3 regions of the Paenibacillus sp. LC231 genome follow, and region 1 is predicted to be linked to each of the others. Evidence: predicted binding sites of a transcription regulator. Region 1 holds the regulator's gene; each other region holds the start of a gene.
What was found. Region 1 encodes LexA, which represses DNA repair genes until DNA is damaged. Its sites were predicted from a motif close to CGAACATATGTTCG; they were not measured.

Region 1 (7,946 bases):
AGGGCCATCACGCCTTCAACTAAGGTGATCGGTATCCAGCGTTCCCGCGGGTATGATTGGCGTTCTTCGTTCACGGTATCGCAGATTGGTGACATGGTCAGCCGGATCAGGTCTATACGCCAGGATTTGATCATTTTCGTTGATAATTGTTACGGCGAGTTTACGGAGCGATTGGAACCGACGGAGGTTGGCGTTGACCTGATGGCAGGCTCGCTTATCAAAAACCCTGGCGGCGGCATTGCTGAAACCGGCGGCTACATATGCGGTAAAGCAGCCTATGTCGATAAGGCGGCCTATCGGCTGACCGCTCCCGGCATCGGACGAGAAGTGGGGGCTATGCTGGGAACGACCAGAGGCATCTATCAGGGATTATTCCTGGCACCATCCACGGTTGGACAAGCGGTCAAGGGCAGCATTTATGCTGCCGCGATGTTTGAGGCGGTGGGATTCACAACCAAGCCGGGCTGGCAGGATGAGCGAACCGATTTGATCCAAGCGGTATCGTTTACCGGAGCGGATCATCTGATCGCTTTTGTTCAAGGGATTCAACGGGCTGCGGCGGTCGATAGTCATGTGGTGCCTGAACCTTGGGATATGCCTGGGTATGAACATCCCGTAATCATGGCGGCAGGTACGTTCATTCAGGGGGGAAGTCTCGAATTATCTGCGGACGCGCCGATCCGATCACCTTATATCGGTTATATGCAAGGCGGCTTAACCTACTCTCATGTTAAATATGGTGTGCTTATGGCCCTCCAAAGCATGAAAGATCGTAAATTGTTGTGAGTTATCCTTACATGCGGTTGACGTGGTTGATCAGGAAATGTACAATAGGATCAGAATAGACCACTTGGAAGGTTGATGAGATATGGGTGATGAGATTCGGAGGAATATGGCGTTATTTCCGATAGGCATTGTTATGAAGCTTACGGATCTATCTGCCAGACAAATTCGCTATTATGAGCAGCATAACTTAATTGTCCCAGCCCGTACGTCGGGCAACCAACGCCTGTTTTCCTTCAATGATGTGGAGCGACTGCTAGAGATTAAGGCTTTGATTGAAAAAGGTGTTAATATCGCCGGCATTAAGCAAGTAATGAACCCTGTCACGAAGGAGTCAGAAGAGGCTACCGTCATTACTCCTGATACCGAGAACAGACGCCGTGAGATGTCTGAATCCCAGTTGCGACGTTTGCTGAAGCAGGAATTGATTACCGCTAAAAGACCGGGTCAGGTTTCATTGATTCAAGGGGAATTATCCCGGTTTTTTAATAAATAAGGATTGCCATGCTGTAATTCTTCATTCAATCTAGTTTTTATTTAAAAAGGAGAGGATAAAGTGAGTTATACCAGAGAGGACATTCTACGCATTGCCAAAGAAGAAAATGTTCGATTTATCCGCTTGCAATTTACAGATTTGCTTGGAACGATTAAAAACGTTGAAATTCCTGTAAGCCAGCTGCCTAAAGCGCTTGATAATAAAATGATGTTCGACGGTTCATCCATCGAAGGTTATGTACGGATCGAAGAATCCGATATGTACCTGTACCCGGACCTGGATACCTTCATGATCTTCCCTTGGGTATCCGAGGATCGCGTTGCGCGTCTGATCTGTGATGTCTACATGCCTGACGGCACTCAGTTTGCAGGAGATCCGCGCGGCATTCTGAAGAGAGCGCTGAAAGAAGCTGAAGAGATGGGCTTCACTTCCATGAATGTCGGTCCGGAGCCTGAATTCTTCCTGTTCAAAACCGATGAAAAAGGCAACCCGACCATGGAGCTCAATGACCAAGGCGGATACTTTGACCTCGCGCCTACGGATCTTGGCGAGAACTGCCGCCGCGATATCGTGCTGACGCTGGAAGAGATGGGTTTCGAAATCGAAGCTTCTCACCATGAGGTTGCTCCCGGCCAGCACGAAATCGACTTCAAATATGCAGATGCGGTTAAAGCAGCTGACCAGATTCAAACGTTTAAATTGGTAGTGAAGACGATCGCTCGTCAGCATGGACTGATTGCAACATTTATGCCAAAACCGCTATTCGGTGTGAACGGCTCCGGTATGCACTGTAACCAATCGCTCTTCAAAGGCGGAGAGAACGCGTTTGTCGACGAGAGTGATGAGCTTGGCTTGAGCGTAACGGCTCGGCACTATATGGCGGGTATTCTTAAGCATGCACGCGCGTTTGCCGCGATCACCAATCCAACGGTTAACTCGTACAAGCGTCTCGTGCCTGGTTACGAAGCACCTTGCTACGTTGCATGGTCTGCAAGTAACCGCAGTCCGATGATTCGTATTCCTGCGTCCCGTGGTCTCAGCACGCGCATCGAAGTGCGTAACCCGGATCCGGCGGCTAACCCGTATCTGGCTCTGGCTGTCATGCTGAAAGCAGGCTTGGACGGCGTTAAGCGCGAGCTGTCGCTCCCGGCTCCAATTGACCGTAACATCTACGTGATGACGGAAGAAGAGCGCATTGAGGAAGGCATCCCTAGCTTGCCTGCAAACCTGAAGGAAGCGCTCAACGAGTTGATCCGCAGCGAAGTCATCTCCGATGCACTCGGTGATCATGCGCTGGCTCACTTCTACGAGCTGAAAGAAATCGAATGGGACATGTACCGCACGCAAGTTCACCAATGGGAACGTGATCAGTACATTACGATGTATTAATAGAGGAATCCCTTGCGCCGTAAGACGTGAGGGGTTTTTGTTTTTTTGGGCAGATGATGTGGAATGATAGCCATTCTTGTTTCACCCCCGAAATGCCCCCATTTAAGAATGGATAGCTGCTTTAAACAGGGCTTGTGGGATTTAGTTGAAATCATATAAAGTAGTGGGGCAGGATGAATGTAGTGGATGAAACAAAAGGAGATCAGTAAATGGCGATTCTAAACGACCATGAAGAAAAAGGGACCTGGGCAGAGTTCACCTTTATATCTCGTATTCCTGGTGAGGATGAAGGATGCCAGATCAATTTTAAGTTTTATGAGGCTAGCCGAATCATTTATGATTTGAATTTTGGGTGGACGAATTTGACGATCCGGAACTTTATCTCGGTAACTGCTCAATTTCCGCTGGAGTACTTAAATGGTTTTAAATTAGATGGTTTATTTATGTCATTTGAAAAACATTTATATCAGCTGAGCTGGAAGCCCATGGAACAAGAAGGAATCTATCAGTTGCGTTTTTACGGATCGGAACAGGATTTTCAGTTAAAGGCCGACAAGGAATCTGTCCGGAGATTTGGTTCCCAAATTAAACAGGACTGGGATGAGGCTCCGCTCGTTTAATAATAGTAATCATTTTGACTTATGGTTATGGAGAATCGTTCATAGAATGAAACTACTACAGAATCACCCTCTATAAGGGGAGATTCTTTTTTTTTGTTTTTTTCGGAAGAGGGGAACCTTTGCTGACCTCCATGACTCTAATTAGATGAGGTGAATCGGTTGGAGCTGGAATACTTGAAGCAGATGACGGTGATGGACACACAGGCACTGGATAAAATCATGAGCTTGTATGGAAATGATATCTGGAATTACGCTTATTTTCTGACCAAACAGCAAGCACTGGCAGACGATATTGCTCAAGATGTGTTTATTAAAGCTTATTTTGGCATACATACATTTCGCGGTCAGGCGTCGTTAAGAACGTGGCTGCTCACGATCACACGACATACCGCGTTCCGGTACAAAAAGGCTTTTTTCTTTCGGAAAGTGACCCTTAAGGACAGACTGCACATCGATGCGTCAAGTCGGTCCGCGGAACTGGAGTATCTGGACGGGCAGTACACGGATGAAATATGGGCCATGATTATGACTTTACCCAGGAAGTTTAGGGAGGTGCTCATCTTGGACCTTTACTATGAGATGTCAATCAATCAGATTGCGGAGTTCCTTAACCTAGCGGCGGGTACCGTAAAATCCAGACTGTATCGGGCAAGGAAAAAAGTGCAGAACCTGTTAAAGGAGAATGGAGATGAATGAGGATAAACCAGACTGGTATTCCCGGGTTTCAAAGGGACCTTTTCCAAATGAAAAATTTACGGCTGAAATGAAAAAAAACGTCCAGATGTCCGTGATCCGTGACGAAGGTAGGCCTAAGCGCCGAAAGTATCTACAAGTTGGCTTTATAGGCGTGCTGCTGCTTCTGGTTATGTTACTTGCCATACAGCTGCCTTTTGACGGTGAGAAACAACAGAGAGCTGGGGATGTACCACCACATAAGGAGGAGACAATTCGGGCACAAGGATTTACAGATCAGGGAAGGCTCAGTGTGGTTGCTGTGGAAAAGGAAAAAATCACGACACTGGGAGCTCCTAGCTGCTTCGGTATCGAAACGGACCAATCGTTTACCGGAAACTACATCGTACGATATAGCGATAATGAAGTTACGGATGAAGTAACCACGCTGGATGATCTTACTTTTATTCAGCCAACTTCTGCAGCTGTCCATATGGTTCGATTGCCGTTTCTGGATGCGGATGTATTTATTCTTGCACCGCAATACCAGGACTGTCATGCCATACAGATCTACGCATTCGCCGTGGAGCATGATACGGGCAAGGCTGTGCAGCTCAGGTTTCAAGATGAATTAACGGTGTCCTATACTTCCTATTACAGACCAGGTACTGCACCCATGGTGAAAGACAATAAGCTTGTTCTGCAGTCCACGGAGGGGCCGGGTGGGGAAGGCTCGCCGGATTATAAACCTTTACGGCTGTATCGGCTGGATCTTAAACAAGGCATTATGGAGCAAACAAACTAGCTATGATCAAGTTTTTGTGATCTATATAGAAAAAGCAAGAGGTTACCATCCAATTAAGGGAGGTAACCTCTTATTCATAGATCTATGAGATTAGTGGACATCCCGGAAGAGTCCGATTACTTTACCGAGAATCGTAACATGGTTCAGGCGCAGTGGCTCGTAGGTAGGATTCTCCGGTTGCAATCGTACATGATCCTTCTCTTTATAGAAGGTCTTTACAGTTGCTTCGTCTTCCTCTGTCATCGCTACTACAATGTCGCCATTGTCTGCAGTTTGCTGCTGGCGCACAATGACATAGTCACCGCTGTGAATGCCAGCTTCGATCATACTGTCACCGACAACCGACAACATGAACACCTTATCGTCGCCTACATAATGCTGCGGGAGCGGGAAATAATCCTCAATGTTTTCCATGGCTGTAATAGGAACACCTGCAGTGACTTTACCAACAACAGGCACTCTGGCAATGGTGTGGGTAAACAGATTCGCGCTCTCGGACTCTTCTTGGCCAAGCAGCTCGATTGCTCTTGGTTTCGTAGGGTCACGGCGAATTAGGCCTTTCTTCTCCAAACGGTCAAGATGTCCATGGACCGTTGAACTGGAAGCTAGTCCGACAGCCTCTCCGATTTCCCGGACAGAAGGCGGGTAACCCTTGCTACGAACTTCGTTGCGGATAAACTCTAAGATCGCCAGCTGGCGGCTGGATATTTTCGACATGCCGTATCAACCCCATTTAGTAACGTTTGGGAAAATTATAACATAGAACTTCCGTTCGTACAAACATAAGTTCTAAATATAAATAGAACAAATGTTCTTTTAGGTATTGAATCAAACAAGTGTTCGTGTTATTATAGATTCATAAGAGAACACTTGTTTGGGAGATGATGATTCCATGTTGAAATACAGTACATACCGCAGCATTTATGAGAACGTTCCAGTGCAAACGATGAAGTCCCCGGAGACTTGGATCCATCAATTAAAGTCCAGAATTGAATCCATTCCTTTTATAAAGCTTTTATTCATCCTGTTGATCGTAGCTTCTTTTTGGACAGGGGCATACTCTGTTTTTGCCGGGGGGATGGACAAGCCCACAGGGGAGAAGCAGGTTATTGTTCAATATGGTGATAGTTTGTGGCGGATTGCTTCCCTTCATAAACCGGCAGATATGGATACACGAGTATATCTGGATAGCATCCGAAGAATGAATGGATTGAAAGGTCCGGATATACAGGCCGGAGAGGTGTTGTCTTTACCAGTCTGGTAATGGGATGACACTAACAGAAACTCTTTCCTTATATATGTCCCTACTTCTCGCTTCATATTTGTAGTATTGCCTGACGATGTGATTTCACGCAGTGTAAGCGTGTTTATAATAGACGAGTATTGATTTCTTAACAATGAGGAACCCATTTATAGGGAGCATATGTTCATATTTGTTCTTAATAAGAGTTTGCAAGGGCGCTGTTGCCTTGACAAGCTCTTTTTCACATGTTTAAGTTATACATGATATCGGAATTGGAGGAGAAGTCATGGACATCGATACTTTGGTTGAACGCATCAATGTACTAGCAAGAAAACAGAAGAGTGAGGGATTGACCGCGGATGAGCTCAAAGAACGGGCTGAGCTTCGGGAAATATACCTTAACAATATTCGCAGTAACTTTAGACAACAGCTGGAATCGATCGAATGGGTTGATGAAAATGAACAAAAAGGCGGCCCGCGATTAAAGCATTAGTCGATGAACTGGCATCTGGATCTACAACAGTGGATTCAGGACCAGATAGAAGGATAGAATTATAATACTTGGGGTGCCGATTATTCGTGGGAATCGAATACGGTGACCCCAAGTTTATATGGATTGGTAATATTTTGAAATTGAGTCCAGGGGGAACCATATGTCACGATCATGGGAAAGAAAAGTCAACAAAAATATGTCACAGCTCAACAAGCAGCGTAAGAAGCAGGGGCTGACCTCGTACCAAGGCTCTGCCGTTAATGATAAGCATGACGTGTTTAAAGGACGTAAGTATGTACTTCCGTTAGTGCTTGTTGCATTGGCTGGTTTGTATGCTCTTCTCGGAACGGCGACGTCACAGGCAGCCGGCGGAAGCAATGACGTGTTGAATTGGGTTGGTGTCAGCTTGTATATTCTGTTGGCGCTTATGATTTTCTTGCGCAAGCCTTACTTGAAGATTGAGCGTGCTTCCGTATCCACGATGAAGTTCAATCGGGAACGTCGTTTGGCTGTATCGGATATCGAGAAAATCAAATTGGCTTCGGGCTCCGTCGTGATCCAAGGCAAGGGAAAAGCAGGCAACTGGGTATTCTCGCGCATGATGAATCTTTATGATACGAAAGCGATGGGCGAAAGATTGGAAGAGTTCGCAAAGACTCATCAAATTCCAGTGGAGCATAATTAACAAATAAAATAGATCACAGTGGTATATGAGGAGTGGGAGAGACATGCCGATAGCTGCGGTTTTGTTTGATTTGGACGATACCTTGTTGTGGGATGAACGTAGTGTGGAAGAAGCGTTTGAAGTGACTTGCCAGGCCGGAGCGGACGAGACCGGCGTTGATGCCAAAGCACTGTTGGCCGCAGTACGGGAAGAAGCGAGAGCATTATATGAATCCTATGATACCTTTGCTTTTACCAAAATGATCGGAATAAACCCTTTTGAAGGCTTGTGGGCTAATTTTACGGCTGGATCGCAGCCTGAATTCAGACAGCTGCAGGAGCTGGCACCCGTATACCGCAAGGAATCATGGCGGCGCGGACTTCAGCGCCTGGGCGTTGATAATGAAACATTGGCCCAAACGTTGGCCGAACAATTCGCTGCTGAACGCAGAACAAGACCATACGTATATGAAGAAACGTTTGAAGTTCTGAAGGAACTGCAGGGGAATGTAAAGCTGCTGCTTCTTACGAACGGAAGTCCAGATCTGCAGCAGGAGAAGCTGGACGGTGTTCCAGAACTGGTTCCTTATTTTGATCATATTATCATCTCGGGCGATTTTGGCAGAGGAAAGCCGGATGTTTCCATCTTCCAGCATGCACTCGACTTGTTAGGTGTCGAGGCGGATCAGGCCGTGATGGTGGGAGATAAGCTGACCACAGACATTAAAGGCGGAAATGCGGCTGGACTGCATACGGTTTGGATCAATCGGGTAAACCGACCT
Region 2 (7,946 bases), on a different contig from region 1:
AGTTTTTACGTGCGGGCATTCATCAAAACCTATGCGGAAGCGGTGGGGATTGACCCGGACGAACTGCTTGAAGGCCATAAACAGGATGTGCCAAAATCCGAACCGGAAGCGACGATGGAACCGGTTATTCAAAAACGTGCCGCCAGACCTTCAGCCGAACGGAACATGAAATGGCTGCCTACACTGCTGATGTGGACATTCCCGATTCTGATCGTTGTTGTCATTTACTTGGTGGCCATTAATTCGAATGAGCCTAAGGATGAACCTCCGGTAAGCAATAATGATCAGACGCAGACGGATCAAGCGCAAAAGCCGGAAGACCCGGGCAATACGGATCCCGCCACGCCAGGTGACGGAGCGCAGGGCGGCGACAACACCCCAGACGGCACGGCTAACGAAGGCACGGACGGAGAAGGGACAGACGCCCCGGACGGAACAGATGGCACAGAAGGAACGGACGTCGATGAACCGGGTGATTCAACGCCTGGAGTAGCTACGGTGACGCAGGACCGGACGGAAGGCAAGAACACCGTATTTAAGGTAACAGGCTCGTCTGTGAAGGTTGAGATTGTAGCAACGAGCGACGGTAAGAGCTGGGTAGAAGTGTATCGTGGCTACAATACCTCCGGGGAGAAGCTGGCTTTCCAAATGCTTGAGAATGGTGATTCTCTGAGCTTTGACCTGGATAGCCAGGGACTTTACGTGAAATCAGGGAACTCCGCTGCAACCACTATTACGGTTGGCGGCCAGCCTGTAACGGATGGAAAATCAACGTCGCGCATCTTGCTGGAGCCGGCTGATGGTTCCGCAAGCACGATGGACAACACGGGTACTACGGATGCCACAGGTACTACCACAGATACTACAGGTACATCGGATACCACAGATATCGAATAATTGCCTGTTCTCCAGGCCATCATAACAGCATGCAGCTGCATGCTGTTATTGCACTTCCTGGAAGAGGTGATGCTCTCGTGACGGTCAACTGGATTATATTCGGATTAGGCGTTATCGTCAGCCTCTTGGGCTACTATTTGATTCCAAGTGACTGGGGATATGGCATATTAGGCTTTGGACTGGCACATATTTTGCTCGGTATATTGAGCATGTTCCGCCGTCCGGTGCATGATGAGAAAGCTAGCAGTTGACGGAGCAGGCTTCGTTTTCGCCGGATGTTGGCGATAAGCGGAGTCTTTTTCGTTCACATTTATCCCGCTGATCTCGTAGAGGATTAGACTTGGCTCACGGTTTTACCTATAATAGAAGCATTATCGCCAAATGAAAGGAAGGATTCACCATGGCTTCAGAAAACTCATTTGATATCGTATCCAAAATGGATATGCAGGAACTTAGCAATGCGGTTAATCAGGCGGAGCGGGAGATCGAGAACCGTTTTGACTTCAAGGGCAGCAAGAGCAGCTTGAAGCTGGACAAGGACGCACTGGTCATTGCATCCGATGACGAGTACAAACTCAACGCCGTTATTGATATTTTGCAAACCAAGATGGTGAAACGGGGCTTGTCGCTGAAAAATGTGGAGTACGGCAAGATCGAGCCGGCTTCCATGGGTACCGTTCGCCAGCGCCTGACCTTAAAGCAAGGAATCGATCAGGAAAATTCGAAAAAGATCAACATCTTGATCCGTGATTCCAAGCTGAAGGTCAAGAGTCAGATTCAAGGTGACCAAATTCGGGTAACCGGAAAAAGCAAGGATGATCTTCAGCAGATCATGCAGCTGCTTCGCAAAGCGGATCTTTCTCTAGACCTGCAATTCACGAATTTTAAATAAACGCCGCCACAGGCTCATATAGGATTGGAAGGACAGGTTTGTTTCTTTTGACAGGGCGTGAGCGGAAATATTATACTAAAAAACGATATATAAGGATTAACGTATACATAGATTACTGGGGGATGAATATGACAGACAGCGCTTCACGCTTCGAACCCTTTAGGCTCTTGGGAAGAGCGACCCTATTGAAGTACAGATGGATAACAGTCGCGGGGTCTGCGAAAATTTCAAGACAACCCGTTGCAAGGGAGGTTGCCCCATGAATTTACCCAATCGTATCACGTTGGCCCGCATTTGCTTGATCCCTGTCATGATGATTTTTCTGCTGGTGGATTTTGATTTTTATCCGGCTCCTATTGTGTGGAATGATTTTGTCCTTCCCTACAACCAATTAATTGCAGCATTGATATTCATACTTGCAGCAAGTACGGATGGGATTGACGGATATTTGGCCCGGAAAAACAATATGGTGACGAACCTGGGTAAACTTCTGGATCCGCTCGCGGACAAACTGCTGGTGGCAGCCATCCTCATATCGCTTGTGGAGATGGGCAAATGCGAATCCTGGATTGCTGTAGTCATCATCAGCAGAGAATTCGCGGTTACTGGCTTGAGACAAATTGCACTCCTGGAAGGTTCCGTCGTTGCAGCAGGTCAATCGGGGAAAATCAAGACGGTGATTCAGATTGTGGCGATTGTCGCGCTTCTGATCAATAATTTCCCGTTTGTATTCTTGGGAATTCCGTTTGATGTCATTGCAATCTGGGCTGCCGCGGTGATTACGATCTATTCGGGAATCGAATATTTTGTCCAGAACAGGCACCTTCTCAAAGGTGCCGGGGCATAACGGCAATAGGAGCAATCCTATTGCTTTTTTCTTCCGCAGGGTAAGAACATAGTGAAAGCGGGTATTTGTGAAGAGATAGCAGACACAGGAGGATGGACGAATCATGAAAGCAGAAATCATTGCAGTTGGAACCGAACTTCTACTTGGACAGATTGTGAATACCAATGCACAGTATTTGTCCAGACAGCTTGCTTCAATGGGAATCGATGTATACTATCAAACCGTTGTCGGGGATAACATGGAGAGACTCAAGGAGGCTTTGCGGCTGTCCAGCAGCAGAGCCGATATCGTTCTCCTGTCCGGTGGTCTGGGCCCCACACAGGATGACCTGACAAAGGATGCGCTCGCATCTTTTCTAAATCGGTCATTGCATATTGATCGGATGGCCATGGATCGGATTGAACGCTTCTTCCATGAACGGGGTTCCGTAATGACCGAGAACAATCGGCGCCAGGCCCTGGCCATCGAGGGAGGGACTCCGCTTCCGAACGAAACAGGCCTCGCCGTCGGGAATGCGGTATCCTATGAAGGGACTCATTACATTGTGTTGCCGGGACCGCCGAAAGAGCTGATGCCGATGTTTGAGCAGGAGGCCAAGCCTTGGCTTCTGCAGCATGTGCTTACGGGAGAGCTTCCCATCTATTCGAAGATGCTCAAATTCGCAGGCATCGGGGAGTCCGCGCTTGATAAGCGCCTGGAGGACCTGATTACGGCCCAGACCGATCCGACGATTGCGTTGTATGCCAAGGAGGGGGAGGTCACCGTCCGAATCTCCACGAAGGCAGCCAGCGAGGCTGAGGCCATGGTGCGGCTGAATGAGCTGGAAGCCCGGATCCAGGAGAGAGGCCCGGAATTTATGTATGCTAACGAGGATGTGCCCATTGAGAAGGTCATCGTGGATATGATGGCGGATCATAGCTGGACGCTGAGCGCTGCAGAGAGCTGCACGGGAGGCCTTGTAGCGGAGACGCTGACCTCTATCCCCGGGAGCGCGTCCATGTTCCTTGGCGGGATCATCTGTTATACCAACCAGATCAAGGAGAAGCTTGTGCATATCCCGCATGCGCTGCTTGAGGGGGATGATGCGCCGGGAGCCGTCAGTGCAGAGGTTGCCCAAGCGCTTGCGGATCATGTCCGGATGGTAACGGACAGCGACTTTGGTTTATCGGTAACGGGCGTGGCAGGTCCAGGGTATGCTGAACGCAAGCCTATAGGTCTTGTTTACATCGGATTGTCTCAACGGGGAAAAGAAACGGAAGTGCACGAGCTGCACCTTCAGGGTAACCGTGAAACGATCCGGCTCCGAGCTGCGAAGGCGCTGCTCTACCGGCTTTGGCAGCGTCTTGTTGCCTCTAAACAGGTTTAGGGTTGCGGAATAGGGATATCCGCTATTCGAAAAAAGTAAATAATTTACACCTTGCTTGGCAGCTCTTCTTGAATTAACGAACAGTTCCAAGTATAATGGGAAATACGGAAGAACCGTGGCATATCGTATGATGTTGCCACGGTTCTTGTTGTTTATACATAAGGCATGGAGCATATACGGGAAGGGGTGCCGAATAAAAAAACGAATGTATGTTCGAAAAAAAGCTTGGCAAACGTGTCAAAACAAGGTATGATATGACTATCAACAGTGAAGGGTTGTGGAACAATTGTCAGATCGTCGTGCTGCGCTGGAAATGGCGCTTCGTCAGATAGAGAAACAGTTCGGAAAAGGTTCCATCATGAAACTGGGTGAATCCACCCACATGCAAGTAGAGATTGTGCCGAGCGGATCGTTGGCATTGGATATAGCTTTAGGAACCGGCGGCTTGCCTAGAGGCCGGATTATTGAAGTATATGGACCGGAATCCTCCGGTAAAACAACAGTAGCCCTCCATGCGATTGCTGAAGTTCAGAAGGCTGGTGGACAGGCTGCATTTATCGATGCCGAGCATGCTCTGGATCCATCGTATGCAAGCAAACTGGGCGTTAACATTGATGAATTGCTGCTCTCCCAACCGGACACGGGTGAGCAGGCGCTGGAAATTGCGGAAGCTCTGGTACGCAGTGGTGCAGTTGATATCATCGTTATTGACTCGGTTGCTGCACTGGTACCAAAAGCTGAAATTGAAGGCGACATGGGTGACTCCCACGTAGGTCTGCAAGCTCGTTTGATGTCCCAGGCTCTTCGGAAATTGTCGGGTGCTATTAATAAATCGAAAACAATTGCCATCTTTATCAACCAGCTTCGTGAGAAGGTTGGTGTTATGTTCGGTAACCCTGAGACGACTCCAGGTGGACGTGCTCTGAAGTTCTACTCGACGGTTCGTTTGGACGTGCGTCGAATTGAGAGCATCAAGATGGGGAACGATGTGGTGGGTAACCGCACACGGATTAAGGTTGTTAAGAACAAGGTAGCCCCTCCTTTCAAACAGGCAGAGCTTGATATTATGTACGGTGAAGGCATCTCTAGAGAGGGAAGCCTGATCGATATCGGAACGGAACTCGATATCGTGGATAAGAGCGGCGCATGGTATTCTTATTCAGGTGACCGTCTTGGCCAAGGACGGGAGAATGCGAAGCAATTCTTGAAAGAGAATCCGGAGATCGCTAGTGTTATCGAGAACAAAATTCGTGAAGCGAGCAATCTGACCACGGCTGTTCCTGAGCCTTCCGAGAAGGATAAGGAACAAGAGGAAATAGAAGAGCAAGAGTTGTTTAAAGTAGAGTAGCACATTGCTGGTTATCGATTACAGTGTTGAGGACCGTCCGGTGTTTGTAACGCCAGACGGTCTTCTTTGCATTTATTCAGACTTCCAGATGCAGTCTTGGTTATTTTACTCAGAAATGGTGCGGTAGTGAGAGGAGCGACATATGGAAGAAGAGAATAAGGAAATGTCGGAGCAGGCAGAAGCATCAGGTATAGGACATTTTCCGGACCATGAGGATTTGATTGTAACGTCAGTTGAAATGCTGAAAAAGCCCAAGCACCGATACCAAATCGCGTTTGGTCCGTACCTCATGACCGTTCATGAAGATGTGATGCTGAAATACCGGATGTTCAAGGGGAATGTTTTTCGCAAGGAAGAGCTTGAAGAAATTATCGTGGCCGATGAACGACAGAGGGCTTATGTAGAGGCACTGAATCATCTGTCCAGGAAACCCAGAACAGCCAAGGAGATCACCCAGCGTCTGCAGCAAAAAGGTTTTGAGCCGAGCTGCATAGAGACGACGCTGGAGCGATTGGAGAAGGACAAGCTGATTGATGACGCATTATACGCCAAGATGTGGACAGAGCAGCGAATGACCAGCCACAAGAAGGGACGGCTGTGGGTCAAACAGGAGCTGAGACAGAAGGGAATCGGCACGGAGCTGATCTCCGAGGCTCTGGGCGAGATCAGTGCAGATGCCGAATTGGAGAGCGCGCTTGCCGTGGGACGGAAAAAATGGCAGCAAACCCATGGAGAGATGCTGGATCGCAAACGTAAAACGGGAGCATATTTAATGCGTAGAGGCTTCGGCGGGGATCAGGTGCGTCAGGTGCTCAAGCGTTTGGTTGACGAGGATCAGGAAAAGGGCGAGTGGGACGACGAGCTGGAAGATTTCGAATAAAGGGCAGTTTGGGTACTTTTTCGCGAAAGAAATGGTTTCATTGGATGAAACTGACGTTTACCCATTGCTTTCCCTTGACAATATCTTTTTATAAATACTAAAATAAATATGAATCTTTTTATCATAAATTAGAATCCTTTTTCCTTCCAAAAAAGTGACTACTTTGTGAAAGATTCTTTAATCGCCAATTCATAGTGAAATGTATTCCGCTGGCTAAGGCGGGATTTGCGTACGTGATACGGCGTGCGCAGTATGGACGGCAGCTTCCACTGCCGGAAAATTTTATGTATGAATGAGTAACCTGACAATTGCACATTTCCCAAGGAATGCCTTGGAGGAACCAACGAGGAGGTGATCAGATGGATTCCATTTGGTGGATCATAATCGTTCTCGTTGTAGCCGCTATATTCTTTGGGTTCGGTTATTTTATTCGCAAATCCCTTGCAGAAGCTAAAATTTCCAGTGCCGAGCATGCCGCTTTGCAGATCGTAGAAAGTGCGAAGAAGGAAGCAGAAGCATTGAAGAAAGAAACGGTTCTCGAAGCTAAAGACGAAGTTCATAAAATCAGAGCCGAAGCTGAAAAAGACACTCGTGAGCGCCGGAATGAAATTCAACGGCAGGAGCGCAGATTGTTGCAAAAGGAAGAGTCGCTGGATAAAAAAATAGAATCTTTGGAACGTAAAGAAGAACAAGTGGCGAACAAAGAGAAACGAATAGAAGAGACACAGCAGCAAATCGATGCCATTTACAAGAAACAAACGACAGAACTGGAGCGCATCTCCAATCTGACGATGGAGGATGCCCGCAGCATTATTCTCAGTAATGTTGAGCAGGAAGTTCGTCATGAAACCGCTCAGATGATTAAAGAAATCGAGCAGCAGGCGAAGGAAGAGGCAGATAAGAAATCACGCGAGATCATTACGCTGGCTATTCAGCGCTGTGCGGCTGATCACGTCGCGGAGACCACGGTATCTGTTGTCACTTTGCCGAATGAAGAAATGAAGGGCCGGATTATCGGACGTGAAGGCCGGAATATTCGTGCGCTTGAGACCCTTACAGGGATTGACCTTATTATCGATGATACTCCGGAAGCTGTTATTCTCTCCGGTTTTGATCCGATTCGCCGTGAAATTGCCCGTACAGCTTTGGAAAAGCTTGTGGCGGACGGACGGATTCATCCGGCTCGTATCGAAGAAATGGTGGAGAAATCCCGCAAGGAAGTGGACGAACGCATTCGCGAATACGGAGAACAAGCCACTTTCGAGGTTGGCGTTCACGGCTTGCACCCAGATTTGATCAAAATTCTGGGCCGACTGAAATTCCGTACAAGCTATGGACAAAATGTGTTGAAACACTCCATGGAAGTGGCCTATTTGACTGGCCTGATGGCCGGCGAACTGGGTGAAGACATCGTGCTTGCGAAACGGGCAGGACTGTTGCATGACATCGGGAAAGCGCTGGATCATGAAGTGGAAGGATCGCACGTTGAAATCGGCGTGGAGCTGGCGAAGAAGTATAAGGAACATCCGGTGGTTATCAACAGCATTGCCTCTCATCACGGTGATTGTGAAGCAACTTCGGTTATTGCCATGCTGGTTGGCGCAGCTGACGCATTGTCTGCTGCAAGACCGGGAGCACGCAGAGAGACGCTTGAGACGTATATCCGCCGTCTTGAGAAGCTCGAAGAAATTTCCGAATCCTTTGAAGGCGTTGAGA
Region 3 (7,946 bases), on a different contig from region 1:
AAGAACGGATTCAAGCTGATTATGAGGCGATGAATAAAGTCTACACGGAATCGCTGGGTTATGTTCCAGGGACATATATGATCATGCACGCCAATGCGCTTGGCAGCGGCATGAATCAGCTTGTAGCCGATGCCAATACGGAGCAGATTGAGCAGTTGTTTGGGATGAATTTCAACCGGGAAGGTATGGCTTTCAACTCGCAGGATAGCGATCTTTATAATCTGACTCGGGTCCAGCCTGCTCCTTACTGGTCCACCAACCACCTGTTGATGAAGCTGCACAAGGACCAGGGACAACCTATGCAGTTTGTGCGGGGGGACAAGCAGCAGGCTGACAACTGGGAGCTGCTCGGCGGAGCGGTTGAATTTTCGGATAACCGTTTCGTGGTCACATCGCCTCCGTCTCAGGCAGGGACGGTTTATTTAAAAGGTAGTGAAGAGACTGACGTAACCGTCTCGGCTAAAGCGCTCGGTAATGTGGTAGGACGGCAGTCCATCTATGTCCGTTACGACAGGACCAAGGGCTCTTACGTAAGGCTCCTTCTGGAGAACAATAACGTGGTGGTAGAGCAGAAGCGAGCAGGTCAAGCGCCCGAGGAACTGTTCACTTATTCCCTGCCGAAGGTCGAGTGGGGTGAAGAGGATCTGCAATTCGACAAAGCATCGGTATATACCAAGGAACAGACGCAGGCCGGAGATCGGGATGATGAGAATGAGTATCCGGTCAACATACTTGGCAACCGCTCGTTGGAGATTTCGGTGAAAGGTCATTCCGTGTCGGTGAGTGTCGATCAACAGTTAATTCTGGACCAGCAGCCTGTGGATGTTTCGATTGGCGCAGGGGGCGTGGCGTTTGAATCGCAATATCACGAGCAGAGTGAGAAGGATGATATTTACGACGCTATTTTTGAAGATGTCAACATAACATCTGAGCCTCCGGGCGGCGATCGGAAGCTGCTGTTTACGAACAAGCCGTCCGGACTGACCGGAGTCCTGACAGGCGTGCAGAGAAGTTTGAACCGGGCGGTTGACTGGGCTGTGGAGACCTTTTAAAATTCGGATGGCGTAGGACGTGAACAAGAATGAAGAATCGCAGGAGGAAATGGGCAGGAGCAGTGGTGCTGATGGCTTTGTGCGCTGCTGTCTTCTTCTGGTGGCTGCGCACCGAAGAGCAGGAGAAAGCACTGCAGCCTCAGATACCGCAAACGGGAGTAAAGCTGTCTGCCTGGATTACGGATTGGCAGTGGAGGACGGGCATAACCGATATGGAGCAGCTCGGCAGCGAGCTTGAAGAGATCCATTTTTTTGCAGCCTACTTCAATCATAAAGACGAACTCCATTTTACTTCGGATTTTCGGGAGGGGCTGCCTGAATTTCAGGAGATTTCCCGGAAAGGGGAGCAGCTTCGCCGGGTCCTGACCATCGTAAACGATCGCTTCGATACCGATGGGACGGCGGATCAGAAGGATCCTGAGCTCATCTCCCGGATCGTGGCTACTCCGGAAAGCCGCAGTCTGCATATCGGGCACATTCTGACTGTAGTATCCCAGCATGGCTTTCGTGGCGTCGAGCTGGATTACGAGAAGGTACGCAAGGAAGATTGGGCGAATCTGTGCGCTCTTTACGAGGAGCTGTATGAACGTTTACAAGCGGAGGGTTTCTCTCTTCGAATCGTCCTGGAGCCGGGGATCTCCCAGTCATCCTTGGAGTTGTTGCCGGCAGGCCCGGATTATGTCGTGATGGCCTATAACTTGTACGGAGGGCATAGCGGACCGGGGCCGAAGGCGGATCACGCCTTGATCAGAAAGCTGGCGGACAAACTGCGCGGGATTCCGGGAGACCATGCCATCGCACTGTCGGTTGGAGGGTTTGACTGGGCGAAGAACGGCAAGGTTGTCTCTTTAACGGAAAAGCGTGCGGTGGAGCTGGCGCATTCCATCACGGAAGTGCCGAAGCGGGATTCGTCAAGCGGTGCCCTGTATTTTGAATATACGGACGACCAAGGCATCGGCCATACGGTATGGTATGCAGATGGAATGACCATCGCCGGCTGGATGGATACGGCGAGAGATGCAGGTGTTTCGAAGATTGCGATATGGCGGCTTGGCGATATGGAAGAGGATACGTTGAAACAGCTGAAGGAATACCACCAGCAATTCCAACATAAGTGAATCTTATATGAAAAAGGACATCCCATGGCTCTAAGAAGCCACTTGGGGTGTCCTTTTGCGTAAAGTATGACTAAAGTTGTAATCAGGCAGTCCCTCTGTGCGGATATACGCTCCGAAAGGGGGCTGGATTAATGGATGAGTTTCGAGGCTCTCGCTTTACGGACAAGACCGCCGCTGGCCCGGTTGATCGGTTTCTTGAGCGCAATCCCGATCATCAGCGCAATTGCGGCAAAGATCAGCATGAACAGGACATCCCGGATGACAATATCCCATAGAATGCCGCCAACGGCTTCCCGCATCATGCTAATGGCGTAGGTGAACGGCAGATAAGGATGCAATGCCTGGAAGAAGGGCGGCGTCATCTGGATCGGGAACGTTCCGCCCGCGCCCGCGAGCTGCAGCACGAGAAGTACGATGGCCATCGCTTTTCCGACATTGCCGAATACGGACACCAGCGTATATACAATCAGCATGAAGATGGAGCTGATCAGCAGCGCAAACAGGATGAACCAGCCCGGATTCACCACATAGGTCCGCAGCAAATAGATATCACCCAGGGTGACGAATAGCGCTTGGAACAGGGCAATGGTGAGAAAGGTTAAATAGCGTCCGAAGTAAACCTCGATGCTGCGGAAGCTTCTCTCTTCCTCATGAACCTCAACGGAGAGCAGGGAAACGAGCAGCAGGGCACCTACCCACAAGGATAAAGTCGTGAAGAAGGGAGACATGGCGGACCCGTAGTTCGGAATCGGATACAGGCGATTCTCTTCCAGCGTTACAGGCTCGGCAAAAAACTGGCTTTCGAGCTCGAAATTATTTTGAAGCAAATCAATGACCTCTTGAATATCACCCTCAGCTTCCATCTCACGGAGCCGATTCGCCAGCTGCGTAATCCGAAGCTCGGCCTCCGGCAGACGGCTTTGGGCAAGCTGCACTTCTTCTCCGCCTACTTTGAGACCTTTCCGGGCGTCTTTGAGCAAATGCTGAATGTCGGGGACGCTGGCAAGCGCCTGGGTCAGCTCCTGCTGCACACGCTTGGCCGTGTCTGCGCCCTTGGTGAAGGCTTTGCTTATCGCAGGACCGATCTCCGTATCGTATCGGCTTAACAGCGTGTTGGTCAGTCCCGTAATGTCATCGTTCAGCTTCTTCAACTTATCAATGGAATCCGCGGGCGCTTCTTCTCCCCGTTCCACGGCTTGGGCTATCGTTTGGAGCACGGATTGAGCTGAGGTCCATCGTGCGGCAATATCCTCGAGCTTGGCCGCCCCGGCAGCTGCTGCCGGGGAGATGGAGCCCAGCCGCTTGAACAATTGACCCAGCCGGGCTGCTGCTTTCGCTGCGGTCTCTGCGCGTTCCTGCGCAGCGTTCAGGCGGCTGGCAAGCTCCTTCGGATCGATATCGGCTTGCCCCAGAGCGTCCAGCACTTGCGAGAGCGCACCGGTGGTTGCAGCCAGTACCTCCAAGTCCTGACGCAGAGTTGGCTCCAGCGATTTGGATGCACCGGCGGCCTGATTCGCGAACTCCGCCAGCGCACCGGCCATGGCCTTGCCGTCCGTGGCAATTCCTTCAAGGCGAGGCAGGGCGGCGTCGGCTTGCTGAACCAATCGGTTGGCCAGCTTAATATCCTTTGCGGCTGTGCCCACCGCATCATTGAGCTCCGGAAAGCTTTTTTCGAGCCGGAACAGAAGACTTCGTACTTTATTGATGGCCGGGAGCTGGTTCTCGATCTCAATCCCGAGCGTGTTGAAAATCTCGAAGATGGTGCCGTTGGCGGTTTTGATGAAATTTTTGCTGATTTCCTCCACAACACCGGATGCGCCCTGGGCCGTCACTTTGGGAGAAATGGCGTTGATTTTTTCGTTCGTATAATAGAGGATCTGAGCTTTGACAGGCTCATTGGTCAGCACGGTGCCGATCCGGGCAGAGAAGTTCTCCGGAATAATGATAGCAGCATAATCATTGCCGCGCCGTACACCCTGAATGGCGTTCTCGCGATCATCCGTAAAACGCCACCCCAGCTTCTCATTGTGATGGAGGGACTCCACGATTTCCTTTCCCAGGTTAATGGGCTGATCGCGGAGGGTGGTGCCTTTATCCAAGTTGGCAACGGCAATGGAGATGCCGGAGGTCTGGCCGTAGGGATCCCAGGAGGCCTCAATGTTAAACCAGGCATACAGAGAAGGTAGAATAGCGAGCCCGACGATGATGACACTTGCAGCCCAATTAAGGATGATTCTCTGGATATCGGCAGAATATATGTGGAAGATATTCTTCATGGAGCGCTCCTGTCTTGTACGTAGTTGGTGTTAGTATGCCGCCAAATCCGTGCCAAGATACGAAACGAGCCGATCCTTTATCTCTTCCTTGAAGGTGTGCCATTTGCAGAGCAGATAGCCATCATATCCGCGGCATAAATACTGGACCTGCAGCCCTTCCTCGGCTGTACCGCTCTGGCCATGAATCCGGATGCCGCGCCTTCTCATTTGTTGTTGTAGGAACCAGGCATGATCAGAATATCCTTTTTTAATGAGCTGCAGATTTAAGATATAGAGTTCACCCATTTTCAGTTTAAGGGTCTTGAGAATCTGAATATCCCTCTCGAGAACTGACTGAATGAAGTGATGCAGCAGATAATCTCGGATCAGGGCTTCGTCTTCTAGCGAGGGCGGAGGAGGAGTGGAAGGTTTCATCATAAGAGACACATCCTCAAACATAAATAAATACAAGAACATATGTTCTATATAATACACATGCTATGCCAACAATATACGGCGCGCAACCATTAATTTCTGGTAATTGTTATTTGCCTCCAGTGGATTCATGACGGCATATCGTTTACACTCCTGATAACTGCATTCATCAGGAGGCGATTCATTCATGATTCTTCATAAAGGCGAAATACTGTTCAGGCAAGGAGATAGCGGGGATCATCTATACCACATCCGGAGCGGAATGTTCAAGGTAACCCGTCTCCATCCGAATGGCAATATGGTGCTTTTCAATATTTTATATCCCGGTGAAACGGTGCCGCACCATTCCCTGATCAGCCCGAAGGAGACACATGGAACGGCGATCGCTCTGATCCAGAGCGAAGTGGAGGTCATATCGGCTGATGCGTGGTACCGCCAGCTTGCGGAGGATTCGCAGAAACCGCTCGAGGTTGCCAGATTGCTGCAGGAAAAGGTGCGGTTCATGCAGATGAGGCTGGATCACTTGACGGTCGGAGGACCTGCGGAGCGGCTTGAGCTGCTGATCCAGTGGCTGGACGAGTATTCACAGGGAATACACTTGACCGAGTATCTGACGCAGGAAGAGATCGGACAGCTGATCGGCGTGAGAAGAGAAACGGTAAACCGGCTGCTGCGGGAACAGGGCAAGCATATCTAGTTCGGAATTTTGAGGACGGTATGAACGCCAGGGTACATAGGTTTATAAAATGCGCATGACCAGAACCGGCATATGGTTTTGTTCTTCGCTGAATAATAGTCGACAGCAAGCGTGTTCCATCTAAAAAGGGTGCCTGTCTTTATGCAAGACAGGCACCCTTTGATGGTGTAATACGGTTATTTTAATCTTCCAATGTACCAGCCGGGCCGAAAAATTCATAATGAATCCGGTCCGAAGGTACCTCCATCGATTTCAAATGACTGTTCACGGCTCGCATGAACGGAACGGGGCCGCAGAAGTAGAAGTCCGCCTTGGCATCAACGGTTTTGCGCAGGAAATCAAGATCAATATAGCCTGCTTGGTGACACTGATCCTCCGATTCCGGTTGTTCATAAATGATATAAGAGGTTAGCTGCGGATATTTGGAGGCAAGCGCATCGATGTGAGCTTTCATCGCATGCTGGCTTCCGCACTTGGCCGCATGAATAAAGGTTACGTTTCGGTCAGGCTGTTCCAGCAGCACGGTTTCGAGCATGGCCACCATCGGGGTTAAACCGACGCCGCCGCTGATCAAGACAAGCGGAAGATCGCTGTCCGTATCCAGCGTAAAGGTACCGGCCGGAGCCGTGACCTCAAGAACGGTCCCAACCTCGGCATGGTGGTGCAGCCAAGTGGAGACGACGCCGGCAGGCTTTCCTTCCAACTCATCTTCACGCTTGACCGTAATTCTGTAGTATGGTTGACCCGGTGCGGACGAGAGACTGTAATGACGATTATGATAATAGGCTTCACCTTCGGGTTTCACCCGGAGCGTGATATATTGACCGGGTTGATAAGCGGATATTTCGCCGCCGTCCTGCGGGACCAGATAAAAGGAAGTGATAACGGAGCTTTCTTCCACCTTCCGGTCAATGACAAAATTGCGGTATCCGCTCCAGCCGCCGGCCTCGTTCGCGGCTTGTTGGTACATATCCGCTTCAATGCCAATGAAGACATCGGCAATAGCCCCGTAAGCTTCGGCCCAGGCCTCGATAATTTCCTGCGTTGCAGCGTCTCCCAGCACTTCCTTCATGGCGGCGAGCAGCGTTTCGCCAACGATTGGATAGTGCTCGGGCAAAATGTTTAATGCCCGGTGTTTGTGTCCGATCTGCTTAACAACCGGGACGATCGCTTCAAGACGGTCGATATGGGCTGCGGCGGCGTATACGGCATTGGCAAGGGCAAAGGGCTGTTTTCCTTCTCGTTGATTCGCATGGTTGAATATGTTAAGAAGCTCCGGATGATGATGAAACAATTTTTGGTAAAATGCAGTCGTAATTGCCGTTCCATGTGTTTCAAGAACAGGAACGGTCGATTTAACGACCTCAATCGTATGCTGGCTTAACATGCAGACTCCCCCTGATTCATATTTCGATTTCGTATTCGATTTAAGTATAGACAAGGGAAGAAGGGGTATTTGTGATTTAAGTCACATCGGATTTAGCGAATATGTGAACAGAACGACGAAATTTTATGGAGGGAGTTCTTAAAGCGAGTTTTTTTACATATTTCATATATATATTCCAGTTCATTCTAGCCAGCTGTTTAGCTTGTATGCCAACTGTGTTATAATAATGTAAGCAGTCTAATTAAAACGAGAAAGGATCAGGATACCATGTGTCCCCGAAGGACGAATCCCCAAAGGACGATTTGGAAACGTTATGATCTCTCATACACATAGCTTCCTTCGTAGAGCGAAGTCGGACGTCAGAAGACAAGGACGGTCTCTTACGAAAGGATGGGAACTATGGTTCGAAGGATGAACTCCTCCAGGTTGCCTCTATGTAGAGATTGGCCTATGTCTGACCAATCTACTACGACAAGAGGGATCCTGTATGAGGAAAAGACAAAACAACACAATTATCACCATGTCGGCGATGTTGTTCGGAACGTTTTTAATGGCTTTTACGTATTATCACATTAATTTTCACAATCATTTAACCGAAGGCGGCTTTGTCGGCCTTGCGCTGCTTGGCAAATATGCGCTTGATATTCCGCCCGCATTAAGTATGGTCCTCATGGACATACCGGTTCTGCTGGTTGCCTTATTCATCAAAGGTCGGAAGTTCATTATAAATACCGTTGTTGCGGCGAGCATGTTCACCTTGTTCTACGCATTGATCGAGCGGTATTCCACGCTTGTGATCGATCTGAATCATAACTTGCTGGCAGCCGCGCTGCTGTCCGGTTTATTGACGGGCTTTGGTGCAGGCATCGTGCTCCGTTTTGGCGGAGCGACAGGCGGTGACGACGTGATCTCCGTGCTGTTCAGCGAGTGGAGCGGGCTTAAGGTAGGGACGGTGTTTTTCCTGATGGATGCCGTAGTACTGCTATTATCGCTATTCTACAT

Region 2: the regulator LexA is predicted to act here: its motif matches at 4,205-4,218, upstream of recA (recombinase RecA).
Region 3: the regulator LexA is predicted to act here: its motif matches at 4,896-4,909, upstream of AK95_RS31140 (YhjD family protein).

What each region holds. Positions count from the first base shown of each region.
Region 1 covers NZ_JFOM01000005.1:85,273-93,218, reverse strand. The annotation lists gene AK95_RS02010 (methionine gamma-lyase family protein) at 1-786, shown strand, start outside; gene AK95_RS02005 (MerR family transcriptional regulator) at 869-1,279, shown strand; gene glnA (type I glutamate--ammonia ligase) at 1,340-2,668, shown strand; gene AK95_RS01995 (hypothetical protein) at 2,878-3,288, shown strand; gene AK95_RS01990 (RNA polymerase sigma factor) at 3,448-3,984, shown strand; gene AK95_RS01985 (hypothetical protein) at 3,977-4,765, shown strand; gene lexA (transcriptional repressor LexA) at 4,856-5,482, opposite strand; gene AK95_RS01975 (LysM peptidoglycan-binding domain-containing protein) at 5,658-6,029, shown strand; gene AK95_RS01970 (DUF896 domain-containing protein) at 6,295-6,501, shown strand; gene AK95_RS01965 (hypothetical protein) at 6,662-7,186, shown strand; gene AK95_RS01960 (HAD family hydrolase) at 7,230-7,946, shown strand, end outside.
Region 2 covers NZ_JFOM01000015.1:364,673-372,618, forward strand. The annotation lists gene AK95_RS11800 (helix-turn-helix domain-containing protein) at 1-897, shown strand, start outside; gene AK95_RS34115 (DUF4175 domain-containing protein) at 975-1,148, shown strand; gene AK95_RS11805 (YajQ family cyclic di-GMP-binding protein) at 1,298-1,789, shown strand; gene pgsA (CDP-diacylglycerol--glycerol-3-phosphate 3-phosphatidyltransferase) at 2,049-2,636, shown strand; gene AK95_RS11815 (competence/damage-inducible protein A) at 2,740-4,002, shown strand; gene recA (recombinase RecA) at 4,289-5,350, shown strand; gene AK95_RS11825 (regulatory protein RecX) at 5,493-6,230, shown strand; gene rny (ribonuclease Y) at 6,590-7,946, shown strand, end outside.
Region 3 covers NZ_JFOM01000056.1:159,954-167,899, forward strand. The annotation lists gene AK95_RS31125 (polysaccharide deacetylase family protein) at 1-1,052, shown strand, start outside; gene AK95_RS31130 (glycosyl hydrolase family 18 protein) at 1,082-2,170, shown strand; gene AK95_RS31135 (YhgE/Pip domain-containing protein) at 2,299-4,446, opposite strand; gene AK95_RS31140 (YhjD family protein) at 4,477-4,863, opposite strand; gene AK95_RS31145 (Crp/Fnr family transcriptional regulator) at 5,048-5,557, shown strand; gene hmpA (NO-inducible flavohemoprotein) at 5,739-6,944, opposite strand; gene AK95_RS31155 (YitT family protein) at 7,432-7,946, shown strand, end outside.